Regions from separate parts of the Kosakonia oryzae genome, predicted to be linked through region 1. Evidence: predicted binding sites of a transcription regulator. Region 1 holds the regulator's gene; each other region holds the start of a gene.
The links. The regulator PurR, encoded in region 1, represses purine synthesis genes. The targets are predictions, from matches to a motif close to CANGCAAACGTTTGCNTG.

Region 1 (7,003 bases):
TTCGATCTGATGAAAGAGACGCTGCGTATTACCAACCTCGGTGAGCTGAATATTGGCGATAGGGTAAACGTTGAGCGCGCAGCAAAATTCAGCGATGAGATTGGCGGCCATTTAATGTCCGGCCATATTATGACGACCGCTGAAATCGTTAAAATTCTCACCTCCGAGAATAACCGCCAGATCTGGTTTAAAGTGCAGGATCCGGCCTTAATGAAATATATCCTCTATAAAGGATTTATCGGTATTGACGGTATCAGCCTGACGGTCGGTGAAGTGACAAGCAGCCGGTTCTGCGTGCATCTGATCCCGGAAACGCTGCAACGCACCACCCTTGGCGCGAAAAAGCTGGGTCACCGCGTCAATATTGAGATCGATCCGCAAACGCAGGCCGTGGTCGATACCGTTGAGCGCGTGCTGGCGGCAAAAGAAGCCGCTGTCATCAGCAGCGAAGAGTAAAAAAACCCCGGCTTGCCGGGGTTTTTGTTTTAGCGCGGAACGCGCAGGCCGTGTTCGATACCGCGGCTGAAGACCACCTGCCACAGTTGAATATCACGTGCGCGGAAAGCGCCTGCACAAGCGTTCAGATAATAGCTGAACATCCGTTTGAAGCGTTCAGAGTAGTTGTCGGCAATTTCCGGCCAGGCGGCAAGAAAACGTTCATACCAGGCCATCAGCGTGCGATCGTAATCAGCGCCGAAGTTGTGCCAGTCTTCCATCACGAAATGTGATTCGCTGGCATTAGCAATCTGGCGTACGGAAGGCAGGCAACCGTTCGGGAAGATATAGCGGTTGATCCAGGGATCAACATTGAGATCGGTGCGTTTTGAACCGATAGTGTGCAGCAGGAAAATGCCGTCCGGTTTAAGGTTGCGATCCACCACGCTGAAATAGGTCGCGTAATTTTTCGGCCCCACATGTTCAAACATCCCGACGGAGACAATGCGGTCAAACTGCTCATTCAGATCGCGATAATCCTGCAGGCGAATATCGACATCCAGCCCTTCACAACGCTGTTGCGCCATTTTTTGCTGTTCCGCCGAGATCGTTACGCCGACCACGCTGACGCCGTAATTCTGCGCCATAAATTGTGCCAGCCCGCCCCAGCCGCAGCCGATATCCAGCACGCGCATACCGGGTTTCAGCTTCAGTTTTTCACCGATAAGCTTCAATTTCGCCCGTTGTGCGTCGTCGAGATTTTCTGCGTCTTTCCAGTAGGCGCAAGAGTATTGCATCTGCGGATCCAGCATGCGGGTAAATAGATCATTACCAAGGTCGTAATGCTCTTTACCGACAATCCAGGCCCGTTTTTTACTTTGCAGATTAAATAATCTTGCTCCGGCAATGCGGAGTGTGTCTTTGAAATTGTGCGGAAGCTGTTTTTCCAGTCCGGCGCGCAGTACTTTGGTGAAGAAGATATCCAGACGATCGCATTCCCACCAACCGTCCATATAACTTTCGCCTAGCCCGAGCGAACCTTCCTGTAAAACACGTTTAAAAAAATCCGGGTTTTTCACCTGGATATCTGAAGCGGCGGGACCGTTGACGCGGATACCTGCGCGGCTCAGTAACTCGTTTGCTATACGGAACCAATTATCATCCCGTACGCCAACTTCTTCTATACACGATGAACTCATAACTTCTCCATCACTCGCAGTGATCTGAACCTTCAAACAGCGTAGTCGCTTTTTCGGGCTTGTGAGAAATCTCACGGTTTTCACCGTGAGGCTGATATCCGACGTAGAACAGAGGAAGGGAGATGACCCTTGCCGAAAGGCCGTCCCTGGAATGACGGGCACAATCCGGTGCCCGTTACTACATAATATTTATCGTATTTATTAAAAACCGAAAATCAGTATAGGCCTCAATATCTGGTGATTCAACTTAAAGCTGTTAGCAAGCTAATCACTTCCTTGTTGATAGTCGTTAACAAATCACCCGTGCGAAGAGGAGGAGACAGCCTCATCTTTTACCGTTTCGGTATTACGCTGATGTTGCTGGCGATAGCCAAACGCCGCCAGCAGCACCATCACCACCATCACGCTGGTGGTGGTAAACAGTGGCGTGGCAATTAGCCCTGAAACCACCAGGCTTGCCAGGAAACACAACCCAAGTTGCAACGTATTTTGCAGCGCGGCTGCGCGGCCAGTTGCCTGGGGAAACGGGCGTAACGCCTGTGCCACCACAACAGGATAGATGGCGCCGTTGGCCATTGCCATAAAACAGAACGGGATCAGCAGTGCGGTCAGTGATGCCTGCGGCAGCAAACCCACGATCCAGGTGGCAATCACGCTTAGCCCAAAGGCGCTCAGCAGCCACGGAAGCAGGCGCGAACCCTGCCATTTTTGCAATGCGGCGCGGCAACCATAGCCGCCAATCAGGAAGGCAACGGTCTGCGGTACGTAGCTCAGACCAATGACTGACGGACCATAACCCATCTCGTGCAAAATAAACGGCGAACCGGTCAGCCAGGCAAAAAAACTGGCCGAGCAGGCGGCGTAGATAATGACATTGCCGCAATACGCTTTATTGCGCAGCAGATCGAAAAAGGTCAGCGGTTGTTCATGCAGCGCAGCAGTCTGCGCGGGCGTTTTCAACCGCCAGGCGGGCACCATCAGCACAAGGGTTATTGCCAGCAGCGTGGCAAAAATCGCCTGCCAGGAGAAGTGCTCCAGCATCCAGGCTCCCAGCAGAGGGGCAAGTGCAGGCGTCAGGCCCACCAGCGGCATAATGGTTGCGAAGATACGATTAACGCGGTGTGCCGGATAGTGGTCAGTGACCAGCGCCTGCCAACTGACGGTAGCGGCACAAACGCCGATCGCCTGTACGAAACGCAGCGCCAGTAACAGGCTGGCGTCCCGTACCCACAATGTTCCCAGGCAGCCAAGCGCGAAAATGGCCAGCCCGCTCAACAGAATGGGTCTGCGACCATAGCGATCCGACAATGGCCCCCACACCAGTTGTGCGACAGCAAAGCCAGCCAGAAACAAACTGAGCGTGGCGCTGACGATGGCCGGAGAGGTTTGCAAATCTTGTTGTATCGCGCTGAACGCGGGCAGGTACATGTCGGTGGCTAAAAAGCCGAGCACGCTTAATCCCGCGAGCCAGACTAAAAATCCTTTGCCAGGTTGCATTTGAGTTCTCACCTTGTTGCTTCTTCAGGGCTGTCGAGTGTAAGGAGTGCTTTTCCGCTTGTGAAACGCTAATATTTGCGCAGTGATTTCAAAATTTTTGCAGGCAGATTATGTGGTCAGAATATTCACTGGAAGTGGTTGATGCTGTTGCACGCAACGGAAGTTTCAGCGGTGCCGCTCAGGAGTTGCACCGTGTGCCTTCAGCAGTGAGCTATACCGTGCGCCAACTGGAAGAGTGGCTGGCGGTTCCGTTATTTGAACGCCGTCATCGCGATGTGGAGTTAACACCTGCCGGAAGCTGGTTTTTAAAAGAGGGGCGATCTGTTATCAAAAAAATGCAGATCACCCGCCAGCAGTGCCAACAGATCGCTAACGGCTGGCGCGGTCAACTGGCGATTGCCGTGGATAACATTGTGAAACCGGCGCGAACACGGCAATTGATCGTCGATTTCTACCGACATTTTAACGACGTCGAATTACAGGTTTACCAGGAGGTGTTTAACGGTGTCTGGGATGCGCTGGCAGATGGCCGCGTTGAGGTGGCGATTGGCGCGACTCAGGCGATCCCGGTCGGTGGACGGTATGCGTTTCGTGATATGGGCATGCTGAGCTGGAAATGCGTGGTCTCCAGCCGCCATCCGCTAGCATCAATGCCCGGCCCGCTAAGCGATGAAACGTTGCGCAACTGGCCCTCGTTGATCCAGGAAGATACGTCGCGCTCGTTGCCTAAACGTATTACCTGGCTGCTGGATAACCAGAAGCGGGTCATCGTGCCGGACTGGTCCTCTTCAGAAGCCTGTCTTTCTGCCGGGCTGTGTGTGGGGATGGTGCCCGCGCATTTCGCCCGTCCCCGGCTGGACAGCGGCGACTGGGTGGCGCTGGAACTGGAGAATCCGTTTCCGGATGCGGCCTGCTGCCTGACATGGCAACAAAATGACGCATCACCGGCGTTGAGCTGGCTGCTGGAGTATCTGGGGGACAGTGAGACGCTGAACAGCGAATGGTTGCGGGAGCCACAGTAGCGGCCCCCGCAGGGGTGATTAACGGCGGTAGTCGCGGAATGGGCCATCTGCCACTGAACGACGTTCGATCAGACGCGGATGAACTTCGATGGACTGCGACTCTTCGCGTTTGTTGACAATACGATCGAGCAACATGGTAAAGGCCGTTTCACCCAGCGAATCTTTCGGCTGATGGATGGTGGTCAGCGCGGGCGTAAAGTAGCGGGAATTGCGCACATTGTCATAGCCGATCAGCGAAATATCCTGGGGAACGCGCAGCCCCATCTCATCCGCCGCGCAGAGCGCGCCCATCGCCATAATATCGCCGCCGCAGAACACGGCAGTGGGGCGGTGTGACTGGTTGAGGATCTGCTGCATCGCCCGGTAACCTGATTCCGGTTCAAAGTCGCCCTGTACGATCCAGTTTTCCGGTACGGTGATGATCGCTTCTTCCATCGCCTTCATAAAACCGGCGAGGCGGCCTGCGCCGGTGTTGCGCTCCAGCGGGCCAGGGATGACGCCGATATCGCGATGCCCGCGCTCAATCAGATAGCGGCCGGCCATATAGCCGCCTTCAAAAGCGTTATCAATGACCGAGTCGGTAAAATCGGCTTTCGCCTCGCCCCAGTCCATCACGACCATCGGAATATTACGGTACTCTTCCAGCATGCTCAGCAGCGGCTCCGGGTATTCGGAGCACATCACCAGCAGGCCATCGACGCGTTTTTGCGCCATCATCGACAGGTAGGCGCGCTGTTTCTCAAGGCTGTTCCAGGCGTTGCCGAGGATCAAGGTGTAGCCTTTCTGGAAGCATTTTTTCTCTACGGCTTCGATGATCTCGGCAAAATAGGCGGCTTCGCTGCTGGTGGCCAGCAAACCGATCGATTTAGTGTGATTGACCTTCAGGCTACGCGCCACGGCGCTGGGGGAGTAATGTAACTCTTTGATCGCTGCCCATACGGCGTTGCGAGTCTCTTCAGCGACGAAGCGCGTTTTGTTAATTACATGAGATACGGTTGTAGTGGAAACGTTTGCTCGTTTCGCGACGTCTTTAATCGTTGCCATCAGAAATCACTCCAGACCATATCATAAGCTCCTGATAATACTTAAGGTAAACGTTTGCCTTCCATCACCCTGAACCCCAGCAAAGTGAGTGCGGTACGCCGGGAAAAAGACACTAAACGTCAGGAGGGGAGTCAATGGCCGGTACGCTAATAAATTTAGCGTCGAATTTTGTCTTATCTTGAGCAAAAGGGGAAGCGCTAAAACATATCTCCCCCGAATTCCTGCAAGATTTTTATGATTATTTGTGCAAAAATGCGCAAACCCACTATTTGTGGGGAAATGAAAATGGAGAAAAATTGATGAGCACCGATCTGAAGTATTCTTTGGTCACTACCGTCATTGTTCTGAGCCTGATTGTTTTCGGTGGGCTGACCGCCGCGCTGCATTGATCTGGCACGAGGGAGAGCCTTCTCCCTCGGCTTTCCCCGCCATTGTTATCACTTCTGCAATAATCTTTTGTCATTCTGCTAACTTCTGTTTTTTGTGATTGCTGTCATACTTTTGACTTCTGCGACAGTGTCCCCAACCGACACGGCTTTTTCGGAGTCAAACGATGAAAATTAATTTCCCTCTGCTTGCCCTGGCGATTGGCGCCTTTGGGATAGGTACAACGGAGTTCTCCCCGATGGGGTTGCTGCCCGTTATTGCCCGTGGCGTCGATGTTTCCATTCCGGCGGCGGGAATGCTGATTAGCGCTTATGCGATTGGCGTGATGGTGGGAGCGCCACTGATGACGCTGCTGCTGTCGCACCGAGGCAGACGTAATGCGCTGATTTTTCTGATGGCGATCTTTACGCTGGGTAATGTGCTGTCGGCAATCGCGCCGGACTACACCACTTTAATGTTGGCGCGCATCGTCACCAGCCTCAACCACGGTGCTTTCTTTGGTCTGGGTTCGGTTGTTGCCGCAAGCGTGGTAGCAAAAGAGAAACAAGCCAGCGCCGTCGCGACCATGTTTATGGGGCTGACTATCGCCAATATTGGCGGTGTGCCTGCTGCAACCTGGCTGGGTGAAACCATCGGCTGGCGCATGTCGTTTATGGCGACCGCCGTGCTGGGCCTGGTTGCTATGCTGAGCCTCTACTTCTCGCTGCCTGGCGGCGGAACGGGCGAACGTCCGGATGTACGCAAAGAGTTGTCCGTGCTGGTTCGTCCACAGGTGCTGTCGGCACTGCTGACGACGGTGCTCGGTGCAGGCGCGATGTTTACGCTCTATACCTATATTTCGCCGGTGCTGCGCACCATTACTGATGCTACGCCGGTATTTGTTACCGGGATGTTGGTTCTGATTGGCGTCGGTTTCTCGATTGGTAACTACCTTGGCGGCAAACTGGCGGATCGTTCGGTAACCGGTACGCTGAAAGGCTTTCTTATCCTGCTGATTGCCATCATGCTGGCCATTCCGTTCCTGGCCCGCAGCGAAGTGGGCGCGGCTATCAGTATGGTGGTCTGGGGCGCTGCGACCTTTGCCGTGGTTCCGCCGCTGCAAATGCGTGTAATGCGCGTCGCACATGAAGCGCCGGGGCTCTCTTCTTCAGTGAACATCGGTGCCTTTAACCTCGGTAACGCACTCGGTGCGGCTGCGGGCGGCGCGGTGATCTCCGGCGGTCTGGGTTATGATTTTGTCCCGGTGATGGGGGCGATTATTGCCGGGCTTGGGCTGATGGTGGTGCTGTTTTCCGGGCGCTCCCGGCCGGAACGAGCCTGTGCGGCAGTCGAGTAAAAAGAGGAGGGGCTATGCCCCTCCTTTGTTTTATGCGGCGAAATTCTTCGCCACGAAGGTCCAGTTGACCAGCGCCCAGAAGT
Region 2 (7,003 bases), 1.1 Mb from region 1:
GTCGGGCTGAAACTGGAAGTAACGCCAGATATCAGCGTTGATAGCACCATCTCCATGGATGTGAAATTCAATCTCAGTACCATTGGCGGCGCTGAGCATTCGAAAGACGGCGTGGCGTATTACCGCACCAACAACCGTGAAGCCACGACTGTGTTAAGTAGCCAGAATGGCGAAACACAAGTGCTGGCAGGGCTGATTAAAGAGAGCGACAGCGATGAGATGACCGGCTTACCTGGATTATCCGATCTGCCGCTGCTGGGCAAACTTTTTGGCAGCAACGATAACAGCACAGAGCGTACGGAAGTGGTGTTGCTGATTACGCCAACCATTGAACGTAACATCGATCTGCCAGGAACCCATATCAATACTATTGAGATGGGCAGTGAAGAGTCGCAGGGAGAGAGCGGTTATCTGCCTTCCGCCCAACAAGCGAATGATAAAAAAGAGACCTTTACACCACCGCCACTGATGCCGCCAGCGGATTTCCCGCCGGCCGGTAAACTGCCTGCGCCGACGCTGGCGAAAAGCGAGGGGGATGCGCGGTGAAGTTTCAGCGTGGCTTTACGCTGATCGAAATGATGGTCAGTCTGGCGCTGCTGGCAACGCTTGCCAGTGCCGCCATTCCCATCTATCAGCGTCATGAGCAGCAGCGTAATGAAGAGGAGTTGCGCGTTGCGCTGCGTGACATTCGCACTGCAATCGATCGTTACGGGCAGTTGGTTGAGGAGGGGGTCATTGAGAAAGATGCCGATATGACCAACTGGCCTGCTTCGCTCGATCTGCTGGTTGATGGCGTGGTGAATAAAAAGTCGCCGAACAAAGAAAAAATCTATCTGTTGCGCCGCATCCCGCGCGATCCCTTTTGTGACTGCGACGGCAGGAAGAACACCGAAACCTGGCGGGTGCGCGCATCCACCCAGGCGCCGGGAGAGACGACAGGTGGTAAGGATGTCTGGGATGTCAGCTCCACCAGCAGCCAGCCAGGATTGAATGGAATACCCTATGCGCAATGGTGAAAAAGGCTTTACTCTCATTGAGTTACTGGTCGTTATGGCGATCATCGCCACGTTAATGACGCTGGTGGCACCGCGTTTCTTCGGCCAGACCGAATATGCGAAAGTGGTGGTGTTAAAACACAACCGTAATGCGCTGCGCTCAGCGATTGCGGCGTATCGTCACGATCGCCTGCTCGGCCCGGAAGAGCTGGAAGATCTGGTGAATAATGGTTATCTGTTTGAAATTCCGATGGATCCTGTGGCCAATACCCGCGATAACTGGGATGTAAAACGCGATGATGACGGCCAGATAACGGATGTCACTTCTCCCTCGCTGGAAGAAAAGAGCTCGTCAGATGATGAGGAGTAGCCAGCGGCAGGGGGGATTCACCTATCTGTGGGTGTTACTGATGCTGACGATGCTATCGCTGGCGCTGCTGAAAGAGAGCAGTTACCGCCAGGCGATTTATCGGCAGCAGCAGGAAGAGGAGCTATTTTTCCGCGGCGTGCAGATCCGTAATGCCATTCAGCAGTATCAAAAAGCGGGGAATGGCTGTCTCCCGCTGAGTTTTGACGATCTGCTGCGCGATCCTCGCGGTAAAAAAGTGGTTTATCACCTGCGCCGCTGGTTTACCGATCCGTTAACCGGCTCGCGGCAGTGGGGGATGAGCTACGACAAACAAGGCCGCTGGGTGGGCGTCTTCAGTAAAGGGAAAGGGCGACCGCTTCGCACGGCAGCGTTTCCGAAAGCGCTGGTGGATTTTAAAAAAGCAGACACCTATGCGAAATGGATCTTTAAAGTGGACGACGCGGCAAACGCGCCGCTGCCGTCAGCTTGCCGATCGGCTGACGGCAAAACGCACGGCATAACGGTGAAACAAGATGATCGATAATATGCTCTTTTTTGCCTTACTGGGCGCGATCCTCGGCAGCTTTGCCAATGTCGTCATCTATCGCTTGCCCCGTATGATGCACGGGGAAGCATTCACTCTGAGCTGGCCGCCTTCGTTTTGCCCGCATTGCCGACAGCGAATCAGAAAGCGTTACAACGTTCCCCTGCTTGGCTGGCTCTGGTTGAAGGGGCGCAGCCAGTGCTGTCATCAGCCCATTAGCTGGCGCTATCCTGGCGTTGAATTCGTCATGGCGCTGCTGTTTGCGCTGCTGATCGGCTGGCAGGGCGTTAGTGCGGCCAGCCTCCTCGATTTGTCATTGCTGTTCTTATCGGTTGTCATGCTGTTTATTGATTATGACTACCTGTTGCTGCCCGATAAATTGACGTTGCCCTTTCTGGGGCTGGCGATGTTATCGGCATGGGCAAAACAGCCAGACAGTGCGGCAATAAGCGGTATTGTTGTGGGCGCGGCGGTGGGCTTTCTTATCCCCTGGGTGTTGCATCGCCTGTTTCTGTGGCGCAGCGGGCAGGACGGGATCGGCGCTGGCGATATGAAGTTGTTTGCCGGTATCGGCGCCTGGCAGGGCTGCGAAGCGCTATTTCACATCATGCTTATCGCGTCGCTTTTAGGCCTGGTATATGGCTATTTCATTATTAAAGCCAGGCGTTCGGACGTTTTTCCCTTTGGCCCGGCGATAATTATTGCAGCCGTTGGCTGGCTGTTCGGGGCAATGTTTACTGCGTGACAGGAATAAAAAAAGCCGATCGTGCGATCGGCTTTTTTGTCATGGCGCGCGGGCTTAGAAGTTGTAACCCACCACCAGGTAACCACCCCAGCCGGTAGCGTGTACATTGAAGTCGCCGTTGCCGAAGTTCAGACCGGCGTCGTCGTTCCACTGGCCGCCGTGGTGCCAGTAACGGGCAACAACAGAGTAGTGCCAGTGATCGTAACCCAGAGAGAGGATGTGACTGGAGGCGATGGAATCATTGGTACGGGCTTTGATGCCGTTGTTCGCGTAACCGCTGTCATCACCCAGATCGGAGCCCCAGTCGAAGTTGGTAAAGCCGATGTAGCTTAACTGGCCGCCCCACAGGGTGGTGATCGGGACAAAGTATTTCACTTTGAAGCGGTAGCCGTCCCATTCGTTCTGGTTAGCGGCACCGTAGTTCTGCCACTGATATTTCGCATACACGTTCAGGGAGAGGCTCATCGGCAGGCCGGTGTCGATGTCGGTACCGAGACCCATATACCAGGTGCTCTGACGACCAGAGGCATTGCGGCCCATGTCGTAGATGTAGTTGTTCGCGAAGTACCACTCTTTGAACGGACCGAAGCTCAGATCGGCACCCGTCAGTTTATCGATGGAGAAACGCGGTTCGATTTCCATAAACAGCGGAGAACCGTGGTTCCAGATACCTTTCGCATCTGTATTACCGCCGAAGAATACCGGCGCATCCGCATAACCGTAGAAGTCAAACCAGTCTTTTTTGGCGAAAGCTTCGTACTCAAGGTAGGTATCGTTGCGGATCTGCGGTCCGAAGCGGGTGTGATAACTGCCCACCACGTTGACGCTCTGGTGCCACCAGTCGGAAACGTATTCAGGCTTAGCGTTATCCGCTGCGTTTGCAATAAAAGACGCAGAAAGCGCCAGAGCAGCACCGGCTGCGAGGATTGTTTTTTTCATCTTTTCGCCACTGATTGAGATCCCAGAAGGGAGTGAAAGAAAGCATTTGCTGAATTTATGGGTATTCCATATTTATGGGCGCTTATTATAAGTATCCACGCTCACAAAAATATGTGTTGTTTCACATTATTGACATATACGTAATCGATTGCGCTCACGTTTGCGTGCAATAAACGGGGGGATTGTACTGGCATTTACCAATATTGCAAATTCGTGAATGTGATGACCGAACGTTGAAAAAGAAGAAAAAGCGTTACAAAACGCAATAAAGGGCGACATCGTCGCCCTGGAGAATTACTGTGCGCTGGCGGGTTGAATATCGTGGATACGGACGAAACCTAATTGCTCCGGCGTAATGCCGTTTAGCTGCAACGGAATATCGACGTCGCTTGGCGCAAGCGTGCTGGCCGGTGCGTTAATAAGCTGATTTTGTACGTTAACTTCCTGGTAATTCTGCGTGGTACCCTGAATCTGTCCCCACTCAACCGTACCGCTAAACGCCGGTAACGGATCGTTCGATTCACCCTGAATGCGCAGCAGAACGCGGGTTCCGGCGGCATTTGGCGCGACGTTTTGCAAAGACATGCGCAACATACCAATCTGGCTGTTCAGACGGGCTGGCGTGTTTGCGCCGGGCAGGAGATAGACACCGCTGCCTGATTTCGCATTCAGCGCGTTCTGCTGGGTGATTTTCACCGTTTCTTTGTTCAGTTTGCTCATCTCACTATTCAGCGTGCTGACGCTTTGATGCAACTGACGGACTTCGCTTTGCTGGGCGCAGGCACTGAGGGCAAAAAGGCTTCCCAGTAAGAGTGTTCTTAGGTAACGTCTTGTCATTATGTCTGTTTCCGTGAAAAGAAAGAGTGTTGTAATGGTAGATCGCAACGGTTGCGTTGCCATCGATCCATTATCTCAAAAACGGTCTGCCTTTGTTGTCATGCCAGTCCAGGGTAAAATAGATTTCAGTTAACTCACACGTCAGGACGCCGTATGCATTGCCCATTCTGTTTCGCCGTGGATACCAAAGTAATCGATTCTCGTCTGGTGGGGGAAGGTTCCTCTGTTCGCCGCCGTCGGCAGTGTCTGGTTTGTAATGAGCGTTTTACCACTTTTGAAGTGGCTGAGCTGGTGATGCCGCGCGTGGTGAAAAGCAATGAAGTGCGTGAACCCTTCAATGAAGACAAGTTACGTAGCGGTATGCTGAAAGCGCTGGAGAAACGTCCGGTAAGCTCCGACGACGTGGAAATGGCGCTCAATCACATTAAATCGCAACTTCGCGCAACAGGCGAACGCGAAGTTCCCAGTAAAATGATCGGCAATCTGGTAATGGAGCAGTTGAAAAAGCTCGATAAAGTGGCCTACGTCCGCTTTGCCTCCGTTTACCGCAGTTTTGAAGATATTCGCGAATTTGGCGAAGAGATCGCACGCCTACAGGACTGATCATGCAGGACGAAATGTACATGGCGCGGGCGCTGAAACTGGCGCAACGCGGGCGTTTTACCACCCATCCGAACCCACGCGTTGGCTGTGTGATCGTCAACAATGGCGAGATCGTTGGCGAAGGTTTTCACTATCGCGCAGGCGAGCCGCATGCCGAAGTGCATGCGCTGCGTATGGCGGGTGAACGCGCACGCGGCGCGACGGCGTATGTGACGCTGGAGCCGTGCAGCCATCACGGGCGTACGCCGCCCTGCTGCGAAGCGCTGATTGCGGCTGGCGTCGCACGCGTTGTCGCGGCGATGCAGGATCCCAATCCACAGGTGGCCGGACGCGGCCTTTATCGCTTGCAGCAGGAAGGTATTGATGTCAGCCACGGGCTGATGATGAGTGAAGCCGAAGCGTTGAACAAAGGTTTCCTCAAACGGATGCGCACCGGGTTTCCGTATGTGCAGCTTAAGCTTGGCGCATCGCTGGACGGCCGAACGGCGATGGCCAGCGGTGAAAGCCAGTGGATCACCTCCGCGCAGTCGCGCCGGGATGTGCAGCGTCTGCGGGCGCAAAGCCATGCTATTCTCACCAGCAGCGCTACCGTGCTGGCGGACGATCCCTCGCTGACGGTGCGCTGGGAAGAGCTGGACGCCGACAGCCAGGCGCTCTATCCGCAAGAAAATGTGCGCCAGCCGGTGCGCATTGTGATCGACAGCCAGAATCGCGTCACGCCAACACACAAACTGATCGGACTGCCGGGTGAAACCTGGTTTGCCCGCACGAAAGCGGATGAGCGCAGTTGGCCTGCGGGCGTGCGCGAGATTATCGTGCCGGAACATAACGGCCACGCCGATCTGGTGATGCTGATGATGTTGCTGGGAAAACAGCAAATTAACAGTATTTGGGTGGAAGCGGGCGCAACGCTTGCCGGGGCGTTATTGCAGGCCGGGCTGGTGGATGAACTGGTGGTTTATCTTGCGCCGACGCTGTTAGGCACAGACGCGCGCGGCCTGTGCGTATTGCCGGGGCTGTCGGCGCTTGCCGATGCACCACACTTTAAATTCAATGAGATACGGCAGGTTGGCCCGGATGTCTGCCTGCATCTTACCCACGCGTGATGTCTGCTGTAAAAGGGAAGCAGCGCGTAAAATATTATGCTAAAATCCGCCCCCCTGCGGGGTCCGAACTGAACCTGTGAAGGAAGTGTATGAACATTATTGAAGCCAACGTTGCTGCTCCGGACGCTCGCGTCGCCATCACCATTGCGCGTTTCAACAACTTTATCAATGATAGCCTGCTCGAAGGCGCGATTGATGCGCTGAAACGCATCGGTCAGGTAAAAGATGAAAACATCACTGTCGTGTGGGTACCTGGCGCTTACGAACTGCCGCTGGCGGCTGGCGCTCTGGCGAAAACCGGCAAATACGACGCGGTGATCGCGCTCGGCACGGTGATTCGCGGTGGTACTGCGCACTTCGAATATGTTGCTGGCGGTGCAAGCACTGGCCTGGCGCATGTTGCCCAGGACAGCGAAATTCCGGTCGCTTTCGGCGTGCTGACTACTGAAAGTATCGAGCAAGCTATCGAACGCGCTGGCACTAAAGCCGGTAATAAAGGTGCAGAAGCCGCACTGACCGCGCTTGAAATGATTAATGTATTGAAAGCCATTAAGGCCTGATTTTTGTAAGGGGAATTCCGTGAAACCTGCTGCTCGTCGCCGCGCCCGTGAGTGCGCCGTCCAGGCGCTCTACTCCTGGCAGTTGTCCCAGAACGACATCGCTGATGTTGAATACCAGTTCCTGGCGGAACAGGACGTAAAAGACGTTGACGTTCTGTACTTCCGTGAGCTGTTGACCGGGGTGGCGACTAATAGCGCATATCTCGATGGCTTAATGCAGCCGTATCTGTCCCGTCAGCTGGAAGAGCTGGGTCAGGTTGAGAAAGCGGTATTGCGTATCGCACTGTTCGAACTGTCCAAACGTGATGATGTGCCCTACAAAGTG
Region 3 (7,003 bases), 2.1 Mb from region 1:
GCAAGCGATAAACACATTGAAAGGATAACTTATGAATAAGACTCAACTGATTGATGTAATTGCAGACAAGGCTGATCTGTCTAAAGCGCAGGCAAAAGCTGCACTGGAATCCACTCTGGCTGCTATTACTGAGTCTCTGAAAGAAGGCGATGCGGTACAACTGGTTGGTTTCGGTACCTTCAAAGTGAACCACCGCGCTGAGCGTACTGGCCGCAACCCGCAGACCGGTAAAGAAATCAAAATCGCTGCCGCTAACGTGCCGGCATTTGTTTCTGGTAAAGCACTGAAAGACTCTGTTAAGTAAGACAGCGTGCCAGTGAACGGTTTTATCGAAGGGGCGGTTTCGCCCCTTTTGTCATTCTGGCGTCGCTCAATGACGTTAGCTGGCGTCCTGTTGCTGACGGCTTGTAGCCACGATACGTCCTTGCCTCCGTTCACCGCCAGCGGGTTTGCTGACGATCAGGGCGCAGTGCGGATCTGGCGTAAAGATTCCGACGGCGAGACACATCTGCTTTCCGCTTTTAGTCCGTGGCATCACGGCAACACTTCCCTCAGCGAATACCGCTGGCAAGGTGATACCTTAACCCTTGTCGAACTCAATATTTATAGCCAGCCGCCTGAGCATGTACGCGTGCGTTTTGACGATCGTGGTGAGCTGAGCTTTATGCAGCGTGAGGTCAATGGGCAGAAGCAGCAGCTCTCCAGCGACCAGGTTGCGCTGTATCGTTACCGTGCTGAACAGATCCGCCAGACCAGCGATGCGCTGCGCCAGGGGCGTGTGGTGCTGCGTCAGGGACGCTGGCAGGCCAATCGCACGGTTCAGACCTGTGAAGGCAAGACGGTGAAGCCGGATCTCGACAGCTTTGCGCTGAACCGCATTGAGCAGCGTCAGACGCGCTCAGCGGCGGCGGTAAGCGTGGCATGGCTGGAAGCGCCGGAAGGGGCGCAGTTGCTGTTGGTCGCGAATGGTGATTTTTGTCGCTGGCAGCCGATGGAGAAGAGTTTCTGAAGATTTAAGTTGGCCGGGTAAGCATAGCGCCTCCCGGCGAACGGCCCGATGGCGACTACGCCTGATCGGGCCTGGGGCAAAATAACGTTATTTGCCCTGTTCGCGAGCGATCGCGCGGTAGCCGATATCACGGCGGCTGAAGCTGCCGTTCCAGTGAATATTGGTCATCAACTGATAGGCGCGTTGCTGTGCTTCGGCAACGGTGTTACCCAGCGCAGTCACGCAGAGTACGCGGCCGCCGTTGGTCAGCACCAGGTCGTCGCCGGAGAGTTTAGTCCCCGCGTGGAACACTTTACCGTCCGCCACTTCTTCCAGTGGCAGGCCGTGGATCACATCATCCTTGCTGTAGTCGCCCGGATAACCACCGGCAGCCATCACCACGCCCAGAGACGCGCGTTCATCCCACTCAGAGGTTTTCTCGTCCAGTTTGCCTTCGCAGGCGGCCAGGCACAGTTCAACCAGGTCTGACTGCATCCGCAGCATGATCGGTTGCGTTTCCGGATCGCCAAAGCGGCAGTTGAACTCAATCACTTTCGGATTGCCCTGTTTGTCGATCATCAGACCGGCATACAGGAAACCGGTGTAGGTATTGCCTTCCGCTGCCATACCGCGCACGGTCGGCCATATAATGCGTTCCATCGTACGTTGATGTACTTCATCAGTGACGACTGGCGCTGGCGAGTAAGCGCCCATACCGCCGGTGTTCGGCCCGGTATCACCATCACCCACGCGTTTGTGATCCTGGCTGGTGGCCATCGGCAGAACATGTTCGCCATCGACCATGACGATAAAGCTGGCTTCTTCACCGTCGAGGAACTCTTCAATAACGATACGGTGGCCGGCGTCGCCAAAAGCATTGCCTGCCAGCATATCGTTCACTGCCGCTTCGGCTTCTTCCAGCGTCATGGCGACAATCACACCTTTGCCCGCTGCCAGACCGTCCGCTTTAATGACGATTGGCGCGCCTTTCTCACGCAGGTACGCCAGCGCCGGTTCAATCTCGGTGAAGTTCTGGTATTCCGCCGTCGGGATCTTGTGGCGCGCCAGGAAGTCTTTGGTGAAGGCTTTTGAGCCTTCCAGTTGTGCGGCACCTTGCGTTGGGCCAAAAATTTTCAGGCCAGCGGCGCGGAAGGCATCGACTACGCCAATGACCAGCGGCGCTTCCGGGCCAACGATAGTCAGATCGATTTTCTCGTTCTGCGCAAAGCTGAGCAGCGCCGGAATATCGGTGACGCCAATTGCCACGTTTTGCAGCGCCGGTTCCAGTGCGGTACCGGCATTACCCGGTGCAACAAAAACAGTATCGACCAGCGGCGACTGCGCCGCTTTCCAGGCCAGCGCGTGTTCGCGCCCGCCGTTACCAATCACTAATACTTTCATTGTCTGCTCCGTGGATTAATGGCGGAAGTGACGCATATCGGTAAAGATCATAGCAATGCCGTGTTCATCGGCAGCGGCAATCACTTCGTCATCGCGGATGGAGCCACCTGGTTGGATCACGCAGGTCACGCCAACAGCGGCAGCGGCATCGATACCATCGCGGAACGGGAAGAATGCGTCAGACGCCATCGCAGAACCTTTCACTTCCAGCCCTTCGTCACCGGCTTTGATCCCGGCGATCTTCGCCGAGTAAACGCGGCTCATCTGGCCGGCGCCAATGCCGATGGTCATATTCTCTTTCGCATAAACGATCGCGTTGGATTTCACGAATTTTGCTACCTTCCAGCAGAACAGCGCATCGCGCAGCTCTTGCTCCGTCGGTTGGCGCTTGCTGACAACACGCAGTTCGTTGCTGCTGACCATGCCCAGATCGCGATCCTGAACCAGCAGCCCGCCGTTGACGCGTTTAAAGTCGAGCCCCGGCACGCGTTGCGACCACTCGCCGCAAACCAGTACGCGGACATTCTGTTTGGCGGCCGTGATTTTCAGCGCTTCTTCTGTCGCAGACGGCGCAATGATCACCTCCACAAACTGGCGGGAGATGATCGCCTGCGCGGTGGCGGCATCCAGCTCGCGGTTAAAGGCGATAATGCCGCCGAATGCGGAGGTGGGATCGGTTTTGTATGCGCGATCGTAAGCCGCAAGAATGGAGCCACTCACTGCCACGCCGCAAGGGTTTGCATGTTTAACGATAACGCAGGCAGGCTCGCTGAACTCTTTCACACACTCCAGCGCCGCATCGGTATCCGCGATGTTGTTATAAGAAAGCGCTTTACCCTGCAACTGCTGCGCGGTAGCCACAGAAGCCTCTTTCACTTCTTCTTCTATATAGAAGGCTGCCTGCTGGTGGCTGTTCTCACCGTAGCGCATATCCTGCTTCTTGATGAAGTTCAGGTTCAGGGTGCGTGGGAAGCGGCCTGATGGTTCTTTGCTTTCGCCGTGATAGGCCGGAACCAGGCTACCGAAGTAGTTGGCGATCATGCTGTCGTAAGCGGCGGTGTGCTCAAAAGCTTTAATGGCCAGATCGAAACGGGTTTCGAGCGTCAGGGAGCCTTCGTTCGCATCCATCTCATTAATGATGGCGCTGTAGTCGCTGCTTTTTACTACGATAGCAACATCTTTATGGTTCTTCGCCGCAGAGCGCACCATCGTAGGACCGCCGATATCGATGTTTTCTACTGCATCTTCCAGCGAGCAACCTTCGCGGGCAACGGTCTGGGCGAACGGATAAAGGTTAACAACCACCATATCGATCGGCGCGATCGCGTGTTCTGCCATGATCGCGTCATCCTGGCCGCGACGTCCGAGGATCCCACCGTGCACTTTCGGGTGCAGGGTTTTTACGCGTCCATCCATCATTTCCGGGAAACCGGTGTAGTCGGAGACTTCAGTCACCGGCAGACCTTTATCTGCCAGCAGACGAGCGGTTCCGCCAGTAGAGAGCAGTTCTACGCCACGCTGAGAGAGCGCCTGTGCGAATTCGACAATACCGGCCTTGTCAGAAACACTGAGCAGTGCGCGGCGGACTGGACGACGTTGTTGCATGGTAAATCCCCTGGATTTGACTTGAACAGAGAGCATTAGATGAATTTTTGGATCCTTAATGATCCCAAAACTTAGCTAACGCTCCATGTGAGGCTCACGATTTTTGCGCGGGCATTGTAACGAAAACGTTTGCGTAGCGCTCGCGAATTTTTAGCCTTTTGCCGGATTGTGGATAAGTCTGTGTGTAAATGGGTATAAAGCGGTGTTTTGCTGTGGAATGCAGCAGTCAGTCATTTTTATGTCATTTTTCTATTGCGGGGGGCGGAGAACTCCCTATAATGCGCCTCCATCGACACGGCAGATGTGAATCACTTCACACAAATAGCCGGGTCGGTTGAAGAGAAAAATCCTGAAATTCAGGGTTGACTCTGAAAGAGGAAGGCGTAATATACGCCACCTCGCGACGAAGCGCTGAAAGCCGCGTCGCAACTGCTCTTTAACAATTTATCAGACAATCTGTGTGGGCACTCAGGTGACGCGGATTCTTGATGTCTTCGGACAAAAAATGAATACCAAGTCTCAACGAGTGAACACGTAATTCATTACGAAGTTTAATTCATTGAGCATCAAACTTTTAAATTGAAGAGTTTGATCATGGCTCAGATTGAACGCTGGCGGCAGGCCTAACACATGCAAGTCGAACGGTAGCACAGAGAGCTTGCTCTCGGGTGACGAGTGGCGGACGGGTGAGTAATGTCTGGGAAACTGCCTGATGGAGGGGGATAACTACTGGAAACGGTAGCTAATACCGCATAACGTCGCAAGACCAAAGAGGGGGACCTTCGGGCCTCTTGCCATCAGATGTGCCCAGATGGGATTAGCTGGTAGGCGGGGTAATGGCCCACCTAGGCGACGATCCCTAGCTGGTCTGAGAGGATGACCAGCCACACTGGAACTGAGACACGGTCCAGACTCCTACGGGAGGCAGCAGTGGGGAATATTGCACAATGGGCGCAAGCCTGATGCAGCCATGCCGCGTGTGTGAAGAAGGCCTTCGGGTTGTAAAGCACTTTCAGCGGGGAGGAAGGCGGTACGGTTAATAACCGTGCCGATTGACGTTACCCGCAGAAGAAGCACCGGCTAACTCCGTGCCAGCAGCCGCGGTAATACGGAGGGTGCAAGCGTTAATCGGAATTACTGGGCGTAAAGCGCACGCAGGCGGTCTGTCAAGTCGGATGTGAAATCCCCGGGCTCAACCTGGGAACTGCATTCGAAACTGGCAGGCTGGAGTCTCGTAGAGGGAGGTAGAATTCCAGGTGTAGCGGTGAAATGCGTAGAGATCTGGAGGAATACCGGTGGCGAAGGCGGCCTCCTGGACGAAGACTGACGCTCAGGTGCGAAAGCGTGGGGAGCAAACAGGATTAGATACCCTGGTAGTCCACGCCGTAAACGATGTCGATTTGGAGGTTGTGCCCTTGAGGCGTGGCTTCCGGAGCTAACGCGTTAAATCGACCGCCTGGGGAGTACGGCCGCAAGGTTAAAACTCAAATGAATTGACGGGGGCCCGCACAAGCGGTGGAGCATGTGGTTTAATTCGATGCAACGCGAAGAACCTTACCTGGTCTTGACATCCACAGAACCTGGCAGAGATGCCGGGGTGCCTTCGGGAACTGTGAGACAGGTGCTGCATGGCTGTCGTCAGCTCGTGTTGTGAAATGTTGGGTTAAGTCCCGCAACGAGCGCAACCCTTATCCTTTGTTGCCAGCGGTCCGGCCGGGAACTCAAAGGAGACTGCCAGTGATAAACTGGAGGAAGGTGGGGATGACGTCAAGTCATCATGGCCCTTACGACCAGGGCTACACACGTGCTACAATGGCGCATACAAAGAGAAGCGACCTCGCGAGAGCAAGCGGACCTCATAAAGTGCGTCGTAGTCCGGATTGGAGTCTGCAACTCGACTCCATGAAGTCGGAATCGCTAGTAATCGTGAATCAGAATGTCACGGTGAATACGTTCCCGGGCCTTGTACACACCGCCCGTCACACCATGGGAGTGGGTTGCAAAAGAAGTAGGTAGCTTAACCTTCGGGAGGGCGCTTACCACTTTGTGATTCATGACTGGGGTGAAGTCGTAACAAGGTAACCGTAGGGGAACCTGCGGTTGGATCACCTCCTTACCTTAAAAGAACCCATCCCTGAAGTGCTCACACAGATTGTCTGATGAAAAGTAAAAAGCAAGGCGTCTTGCGAAGCAGACTATGTGTCCCCTTCGTCTAGAGGCCCAGGACACCGCCCTTTCACGGCGGTAACAGGGGTTCGAATCCCCTAGGGGACGCCACTTGCGCGGGAATGTGTGAAAGGCGTTGCCCATCCGTATCTCAAAACTGACTTACGAGTCATGTTTGAGATATATGCTCTTTAAAAATCTGGATCAAGCTGAAAATTGAAACACTGAACAACGCAAGTTGTTCGTGAGTCTCTCAAATTTTCGCAATGCGATGATGAATCGGAAGAAACATCTTCGGGTTGTGAGGTTAAGCGACTAAGCGTACACGGTGGATGCCCTGGCAGTCAGAGGCGATGAAGGACGTGCTAATCTGCGAAAAGCGCCGGCGAGGTGATATGAACCCTTGACCCGGCGATGTCCGAATGGGGAAACCCGGTGCACTTCGGTGCATCATCACAGCATGAATCCATAGTGCTGTGAAGCGAACCGGGGGAACTGAAACATCTAAGTACCCCGAGGAAAAGAAATCAACCGAGATTCCCCCAGTAGCGGCGAGCGAACGGGGAGGAGCCCAGAGCCTGAATCAGCTTGTGTGTTAGTGGAAGCGTCCGGAAAGTCGCGCGATACAGGGTGACAGCCCCGTACACGAAAACGCACAGGCTGTGAGCTCGATGAGTAGGGCGGGACACGTGGTATCCTGTCTGAATATGGGGGGACCATCCTCCAAGGCTAAATACTCCTGACTGACCGATAGTGAACCAGTACCGTGAGGGAAAGGCGAAAAGAACCCCGGCGAGGGGAGTGAAAAAGAACCTGAAACCGTGTACGTACAAGCAGTGGGAG

Region 2: the regulator PurR is predicted to act here: its motif matches at 3,722-3,739, upstream of AWR26_RS19660 (nucleoside-specific channel-forming protein Tsx).
Region 3: the regulator PurR is predicted to act here: its motif matches at 4,113-4,130, upstream of purH (bifunctional phosphoribosylaminoimidazolecarboxamide formyltransferase/IMP cyclohydrolase).

Annotation. Positions count from the first base shown of each region.
Region 1 is NZ_CP014007.2:3,017,887-3,024,889, reverse strand. It holds gene AWR26_RS14370 (riboflavin synthase) at 1-456, shown strand, start outside; gene cfa (cyclopropane fatty acyl phospholipid synthase) at 486-1,634, opposite strand; gene punC (purine nucleoside transporter PunC) at 1,932-3,131, opposite strand; gene punR (DNA-binding transcriptional activator PunR) at 3,242-4,153, shown strand; gene purR (HTH-type transcriptional repressor PurR) at 4,172-5,197, opposite strand; gene cydH (cytochrome bd-I oxidase subunit CydH) at 5,497-5,586, shown strand; gene AWR26_RS14340 (MFS transporter) at 5,751-6,920, shown strand; gene sodB (superoxide dismutase [Fe]) at 6,951-7,003, opposite strand, start outside.
Region 2 is NZ_CP014007.2:4,129,983-4,136,985, reverse strand. It holds gene AWR26_RS19685 (secretin N-terminal domain-containing protein) at 1-546, shown strand, start outside; gene AWR26_RS19680 (type II secretion system protein) at 543-1,016, shown strand; gene AWR26_RS19675 (type II secretion system protein) at 991-1,365, shown strand; gene AWR26_RS19670 (type II secretion system protein) at 1,352-1,888, shown strand; gene AWR26_RS19665 (prepilin peptidase) at 1,878-2,633, shown strand; gene AWR26_RS19660 (nucleoside-specific channel-forming protein Tsx) at 2,688-3,572, opposite strand; gene AWR26_RS19655 (SadB/YajI family lipoprotein) at 3,867-4,409, opposite strand; gene nrdR (transcriptional regulator NrdR) at 4,563-5,012, shown strand; gene ribD (bifunctional diaminohydroxyphosphoribosylaminopyrimidine deaminase/5-amino-6-(5-phosphoribosylamino)uracil reductase RibD) at 5,015-6,118, shown strand; gene ribH (6,7-dimethyl-8-ribityllumazine synthase) at 6,208-6,678, shown strand; gene nusB (transcription antitermination factor NusB) at 6,698-7,003, shown strand, end outside.
Region 3 is NZ_CP014007.2:5,116,796-5,123,798, reverse strand. It holds gene hupA (nucleoid-associated protein HU-alpha) at 32-304, shown strand; gene AWR26_RS24245 (DUF1481 domain-containing protein) at 317-1,009, shown strand; gene purD (phosphoribosylamine--glycine ligase) at 1,097-2,389, opposite strand; gene purH (bifunctional phosphoribosylaminoimidazolecarboxamide formyltransferase/IMP cyclohydrolase) at 2,405-3,994, opposite strand; rRNA gene AWR26_RS24230 (16S ribosomal RNA) at 4,571-6,110, shown strand; tRNA gene AWR26_RS24225 (tRNA-Glu) at 6,196-6,271, shown strand; rRNA gene AWR26_RS24220 (23S ribosomal RNA) at 6,466-7,003, shown strand, end outside.